Linked DNA regions of Pelagibaculum spongiae. The protein of the gene in region 1 binds, or shares a complex with, the protein of each later gene. Links are inferred from orthologs where the notes say so. Each region holds a gene or a part of one and is shown on either strand. Other genes may lie near its edges.

Region 1 (3,206 bases):
CAGCTCCACTGTACCCATTTCACGCATGTACATGCGAACTGGGTCGGTGGTGCGGGAGACGTCTGATTCTACGGCAGCCAGTGCGGCGGCGGCTTCTTCAGCGGCAGCGTCATCTGTGCCAGTCGAGTCAGCCATCAACAGGTCGTCAACGTCAGGGGCGGTTTCATAAACCTTTATGCCCATGTCGTTGATCATACTGATGATGTCTTCGATCTGATCAGAATCAACGATATCTGGTGGCAAATGGTCGTTCACCTCAGCATATGTGAGGTAGCCTTGTTCTTTGCCCTTGGCAATCAGGAGCTTAAGCTGTGATTGCTGGTCTGATTGATTCATGTGGCCTCTGTTTGAATCTAGCTGCTGACGATCGGCGAAAGGGCGGATATTTTACAGAAAAAACCCTTTTAACGCTACGCCTTTAGCAATGGTGGAAACCAGGCCTGGAAGGGCAGATCCGGAACTTCCCAAATGGCTCACAATGGCTCTGATTCGGTGTCCGGCCCAGCAGAAACAGGCGATAACTGACGCTATGTAGGGTTGATTTTGTAGATTTCAACCCCTGCTAGCACGATTTTCCAAAAGCTGCTTAAGCAAAATCCGCTCATTGTCTTGTAAAGGGCGACTACGAGAGAGTTGCAATAATTGCTCAGTTTGGGCGTCCAATGCCTGCTGATGTAATTGCTGAATGGCATCTCGGAATTCGACCGAGGGGTCATTCTCAGGTAGCAATGGACTGCGCGCGCTTAGCTGCATCAATAAGGGTGCTTCAGATCTGCCGCGCCATTGTTCGATCAGGCTAGGCAGGCTAATAGCGGGTTGGTTGTGGAATTGCTGGATCAGTTCATCGAGCAATTGACAACCAGGATGCTGCAGTAGTAACTCCAGAAACTTAGTATCTGTCAGCTGTAATGCAAGCTCCGGTTTTTGAAGCAAACTTTGCAATGCGCTACGAATTGCACCGCGCGGAATCTTTACCGAGGCAGCTGGAACGCTTGGATCAAAGGCTTGCCCGGGATAATCATCCGTTGCTGGAGGTACCTCGAAATAGTGGTCTGGATAGTCCGCGTTTTGTGAACGGGTTGGTATAGCTGACTTCGATGAACCGTATTGGTCGTATTGACTGCCGCCGCGTTTGCCATATCCTAAATCGGCTGGTTTTTGCTGAATCGCACGTTCTAGTTTTTCAGTGGTGATGCCCACCATTTGTGATAATTTTTCCAGCATCAATTGCTTGAGCACCTGTCCAGGCACTTTGGCAATTAACGGTTTGGCCAGTTCACTTAAGCGTGCTCGGCCATCCATGCTGTTGATATCGGTTTGCTGCGATAGCGCTTCAAACAAGTAATCAACCAGTGAGCGGGATTGTTTAATTTCCTGCTCAAACGCTTCCTTGCCAATTTTACGCACCAAGGTATCTGGGTCTTCACCCTGATCGAGGAACATAAAGTGTGCCTGTCGGCCATCGTGTAACTCAGGCAGAATATTTTCCAGTGCTCGCCATGCGGCATTTCGACCGGCATCGTCACCATCAAAGCAAAATACCAACCGATTAACTGCACGGAATAGCTTTTTAGCATGATCACGAGTGCAGGCAGTGCCCAAGGTCGCTACGGCGCGAGGAATGCCCAGTTGAAACAGGGCGACCACGTCCATATAACCTTCAACAATCAGCAGTTCTTCTAGGCTTCGATTGGCTTTTTTAGCTTCGTAAAGCCCGTAAAGCTCGTTGCCTTTTTGAAATACAGGTGTCTCGGGTGAGTTGAGGTATTTCGGTTTGCCATCGCCGAGAATGCGACCACCAAAAGCGATCACTCGTCCGCGGTGATTACGAATGGGAAACATAATCCGGCCACGGAATCGATCATAGAAACGGTCGGTGCCTTCTTTGTTAATCACCAGCCCGGCCTGCTCCATCTGTTGGATCGAACTGTGGGGTTTGATCGCCTTAATCAGATTGTCCCAGCCTTCCAATGAATAGCCCAGTGCAAAATCCCGGGCAATTTCGCCACTCAGACCGCGCTGCTTTAAATATTCAATGCCACGCTTACCTTCGTCATGGCGAGACAGCTGCGCTTGGTAAAAACGCTTACTGAGCTCCAATGCGTTATATAACGGCTGGTGCCCTTGATCATGTTGCTGGCTGCCTTCTTCACGAGGGACTTCAAGGCCGCTTTGATGCGCTAGATCTTCAATCGCATCAACAAACTCCAGTCGCTCGTAGTCCATTAAGAAGCTCACTGCGTTGCCAGAAGCGCCGCAGCCAAAGCAATAGTAAAACTGCTTGTCTTGGATCACCGAGAAAGAAGGAGATTTTTCGTCGTGGAAAGGGCATAGGCCTGAATAGTTTTTGCCGGCTTTTTTTAACCGGACACGCGAACGAATCAGCTCAACCAGGTCGGTTCTTGCTAACAAGTCGTCAATAAAGCTTTGTGGAATTCGGCCTGCCACCGCGATCCTCGAAGGATGAACAATCGATTGAGACAAGTGCACTTAGACAATCAAGTACACCAAATAAGCTGCTGTGAAATCACTAGCGATTAGCTGATAGTGAAATCATTTGAAATTCAGCCGCTGTGAAATCATTTGAAATATAGTGTGCTGTGAAATCGCTGGGCGCAAGCATGTCAGACATTTTCAGTAGAACTAAAAAAGCCGATACCCTGGGATATCGGCTTTTAACAAACTTAATGAGCAGTTTGCTGAATCAGTTGGAAAGTCTGGCCTTAATCAGCTTGCTGACGTCACCCATATCTGCGCGACCTTCAACTTTAGCTTTTATCTGGCCCATGACCTTGCCCATATCTTGCATCGAGTTGGCGCCAGTTTTGGTGACCACCTCCTCTATAACGGCTTCAATCTCGGCAGGGCTCAGTGGCTGAGGTAGGTATGTAGCGATCACATCCAACTCCAGCTTTTCCTGATCAGCTAATTCCTGACGTTCTGCAGCTTCGTACTGAGTAATGGAATCGCGACGTTGCTTAACCATTTTATTCAGTACGGTAACCACGCCAACATCGTCCAGCTCAATGCGCTGATCGATTTCAATCTGCTTTATCGCAGCGTTGATTTGACGGATCACTGCTAGAAGACTTTTTGCTTTGGCACGCATAGCGGCCTTTTGGTCTTCCTTCAAACGAAGTTTCAAACTGCTCATAGCGACTCCGGTTCTAGTAGAGGCGCTTACGATTCAGGTTTTCGCGAGACAC
Region 2 (3,275 bases), on another replicon or contig:
AATTTCTTTTGGTACACCGATCAACATTTGCAGCACTCCAATAGGATCAATTTATAAAAACACCAGCTACAAACTTAAAAATATGTATCTGGCTTTCAGCTTGTGATGTTATGACTTCATTATGGGTGCTGAATGGAGCGATTTGCTTGCTTAGTTGCAGCCATTGTTTGGCTGCTATGCAATATAATTGTTTAAATAGCGGCTTAAGCGGAATTAAATTGTGAGCAACCAAATTGAACTGGACCGTCGTGATCGTCAGATCCTGAATTTGCTACAGAAAAATTCAGCACTATCCAACATTGAATTAGCAGAAAAAGTTAGTTTGTCAGCTTCCGCCTGCTTACGTCGAGTAAGAAGTCTCGAGCAGCAAGGTTATTTAGAGAAATATGTCGCACTGGTTAACCGACAAAAATTACTAAAGGAATGTACTGCATTTGTTTTTGTCACTCTGTCTCATCAGTCGGCAGAAATTTTCGAACAATTTGAAGAAGCGGTCAGGGAGTTAACTGAAGTTCAAGAGTGTCACCTAATGACCGGTAGTTCAGATTATCTAATTAAATTGGTTTACCAAGACAACGCCGCATTTGAAAAGATTTTTTCAGAAAAATTACTGCGATTACCGGGTGTTGTCGGTACTGAAACCAGAATGTCGATGAAAAAGGTGCATTTTACGACTGCAATAGAAATTTGACGTTTGACGTTTTTAGAGTGAATTAAAGTGATCATCAATTAGTCCATTGACCCTAGCAACTGGAAAAAGGGACGACCGAATTGATCTTTTTGTGGCCGAGCTTGTAACAAAATAGAAGATTAACTTGGCTTTTTTTGTGGCAAAATAGCCAACCGAATCGATCCTTGGATTTTTTACAGTCCCTCATCCTATGAAAACTGATTATAAAGCCCGTTCAGCGTCAGCGCCCACCGACCTGGCTATGTTAAAAACGCCACCTCATTCCATTGAAGCTGAGCAATCAGTTCTGGGTGGCGTGATGCTGAAAAACGATGCATGGGATGAAGTTTCTGAACGTTTAACAGAGCATGATTTCTATCGCACTGATCATCGATTGATTTTTCAGGCGGTTGCTAAGCTTGCCGAACAATCGCAGCCATTAGATGTAATCACGCTATCTGAAACCCTCGAGCGGGACGGTGTGCTTGAGCAAGCCGGTGGACTGGCATATTTGGGTGAACTGGCACGTTCCACACCTAGCGCATCCAATATTGCTGCCTATGCCGATATCGTACGGGAGCGTTCGGTAGTTCGTCAGTTGATTGGAGTGGCGCAAGAAATTGCCGATGCTGGGTTTAATCCAGATGGCCGTTCAACTAACGATCTTTTAGATATTGCTGAGAGCAAGGTATTTAACATTGCTGAAAACAGTACCCAAAAAGGCGATGGCCCGCAGGGAATCAAAAAGATATTGGCGAGCACCATCGACAAAATCGATGAACTGTTTAATACCGAGGGTTCGATTACCGGCGCCTCTACCGGATTTACCGACCTAGATGAGTTGACTTCAGGCTTACAGAAAGGTGACTTGGTGATTGTGGCAGGTCGCCCATCGATGGGTAAAACCACCTTTGCGATGAATCTCGCTGAAAATGTTGCAATGGGGCAGGATGCGCCGATTCTGATTTTCTCGCTGGAGATGCCCGCAGAGCAATTGGCCATGCGGATGTTATCTTCGCTAGGGCGAATTGATCAAAGTAAGATTCGAGCAGGTCAACTGGAAGATGATGATTGGCCAAGGCTGACCAGCACGGTTGCCATGCTCTCAGAACGAAAAGTCTATATTGATGATCAAGGTGGCTTATCGCCGAATGAAATGCGTGCTCGTGCTCGGCGAGTTGCCCGTGAAAACGGTGGTCAGATAGGTCTGATTGTTGTCGACTATATGCAGTTGATGTCGGTGCCTGGTATGAATGAAAACCGTACCGCAGAAATTTCTTTAATCTCTCGTTCTTTAAAAGGTTTGGCACGTGAATTGGAATGCCCTTTAGTTGCGCTTTCTCAGCTAAACCGCTCACTCGAACAACGTGCAGATAAACGCCCTGTGATGTCGGATTTACGTGAATCAGGTGCGATTGAGCAGGATGCTGACGTGATTATGTTTGTATACCGAGATGAGGTCTACAATCCTGAAACAGCGGAGCGCGGCAAGGCAGAAATCATCATAGGTAAGCAGCGTAACGGCCCAATTGGTTCGGTTCCGCTAACCTTCCAAGGTCGCTTTACTCGGTTTGATGATTACGCACACGATATCTACGATGGGCAGTAATTAAATAAATTTTCACTGGATCAAGGACGATCCGGTTGATCAGCAGCATGCTGCTGGCGGGAGAGGGAACTTCTGGACAGTCAAATAGCCTTTCGAATTAACCGATTTCAGGTGTTATTAATCACCCTGACTTTGCTCAGTTTATTGCTGGTGGTGGGTAGTTTGTGGGGGCTGCATTACAGCATGTCCCGATTGGATTGGCGTAACGATCCATTAGGTGTTGAGTTGCAACAACTCAGCGGCCGCCAGCAAGCAATGCATCGCCAGTTAAATACTTATAAATCCAACTTAATCCCCCGCATTGTTCTCATAGATCAACTGGAAAGTTATCAAAAGACCCTTTCTTCCCTAATGATCGCTGTAGAGAAATCATCAATTAGCCTGCAGCAAAAACCTATTATTCAACTGCAAAAAAACTTACATGGATTAATGACTGGCCCCGATAATTTACAAATTAATCGAGATCAGTTGAGAAGTTACTTGCTGGAAGCAAGTCGGCAGCTTTCTAGAATTCGCTTAGCGCTAGAGCAGCGACAGATCCTGCAAATTGAGCGCAGGTTAGATGAAGCGCGACGCTGGGAAACTTTATTGTTCGCAGATTTTTTATGGATTTTATTATTCGGCTCGATATTGGTTTATCACCTGCGCAAACAAGAGCAGACCAATTTAAGCCGAGCATTAAAGGACGGTTTGACCGGGCTAGCCAATCGCACTTGTTTCAGGCAGCGATTAGAAGAACAAGTACAGCAGGCCTCTCGCTATCATGGTGGCGTGGCAGTTCATTTATTGGACTTGAATGGTTTTAAAGATATCAACGATAGCCTTGGCCACAGTCATGGTGACCGACTATTGCAGGCAGTCGCTGACAGGTTTCGCCGCGAACTGAGAAAGAGTGATTTGATCGCTCGCATCGGTGGTGATGAGTTCGCAGTGATTCAGCCCATGCTCGATAACGAGGTCAGTGCTGAAGCTTTAGCCCGCAGATTGTGTGCTTGC

The links.
Region 2: the proteins of dnaG (region 1) and dnaB are in contact, whole or in part, in a crystal structure (PDB 2R6A), measured with the Geobacillus stearothermophilus proteins. The link is inferred for Pelagibaculum spongiae from one-to-one orthologs. Residues at the interface, in WP_049624496.1 of Geobacillus stearothermophilus: Lys456, Leu457, Leu458, Pro459, Ala460, Asn463, Ala464, Leu467, Leu535, Leu536, Ile537, Ala538, Gln544, Glu545, Asp548, Tyr549, His552; in WP_033016901.1 of Geobacillus stearothermophilus: Ser13, Glu15, Ala16, Gln18, Glu91, Leu92, Asp94, Ala95, Val96, Pro97, Thr98, Ala99, Ala100, Asn101, Tyr104, Tyr105, Ile108.

The regions. Positions count from the first base shown.
Region 1 is NZ_QDDL01000009.1:64,359-67,564, reverse strand. The notes cover bases 1-2,878. They hold dnaG (DNA primase), read right to left. Parts: upstream 2,449-2,878; coding sequence 553-2,448; downstream 1-552. Other genes in these bases: DC094_RS17395 (GatB/YqeY domain-containing protein), read right to left, coding at 2,705-2,878; rpoD (RNA polymerase sigma factor RpoD), read right to left, coding at 1-384. Outside these bases: more of DC094_RS17395, read right to left, coding at 2,879-3,154; rpsU (30S ribosomal protein S21), read right to left, coding at 3,168-3,206. UniProt on the Escherichia coli protein: RNA polymerase that catalyzes the synthesis of short RNA molecules used as primers for DNA polymerase during DNA replication.
Region 2 is NZ_QDDL01000002.1:488,955-492,229, reverse strand. The notes cover bases 134-3,080. They hold dnaB (replicative DNA helicase), read left to right. Parts: upstream 134-881; coding sequence 882-2,279; downstream 2,280-3,080. Other genes in these bases: DC094_RS08150 (putative bifunctional diguanylate cyclase/phosphodiesterase), read left to right, coding at 2,391-3,080; DC094_RS08160 (Lrp/AsnC family transcriptional regulator), read left to right, coding at 221-691. Also shown: ald (alanine dehydrogenase), read right to left, coding at 1-27; more of DC094_RS08150, read left to right, coding at 3,081-3,275. UniProt on the Escherichia coli protein: The main replicative DNA helicase, it participates in initiation and elongation during chromosome replication. Travels ahead of the DNA replisome, separating dsDNA into templates for DNA synthesis.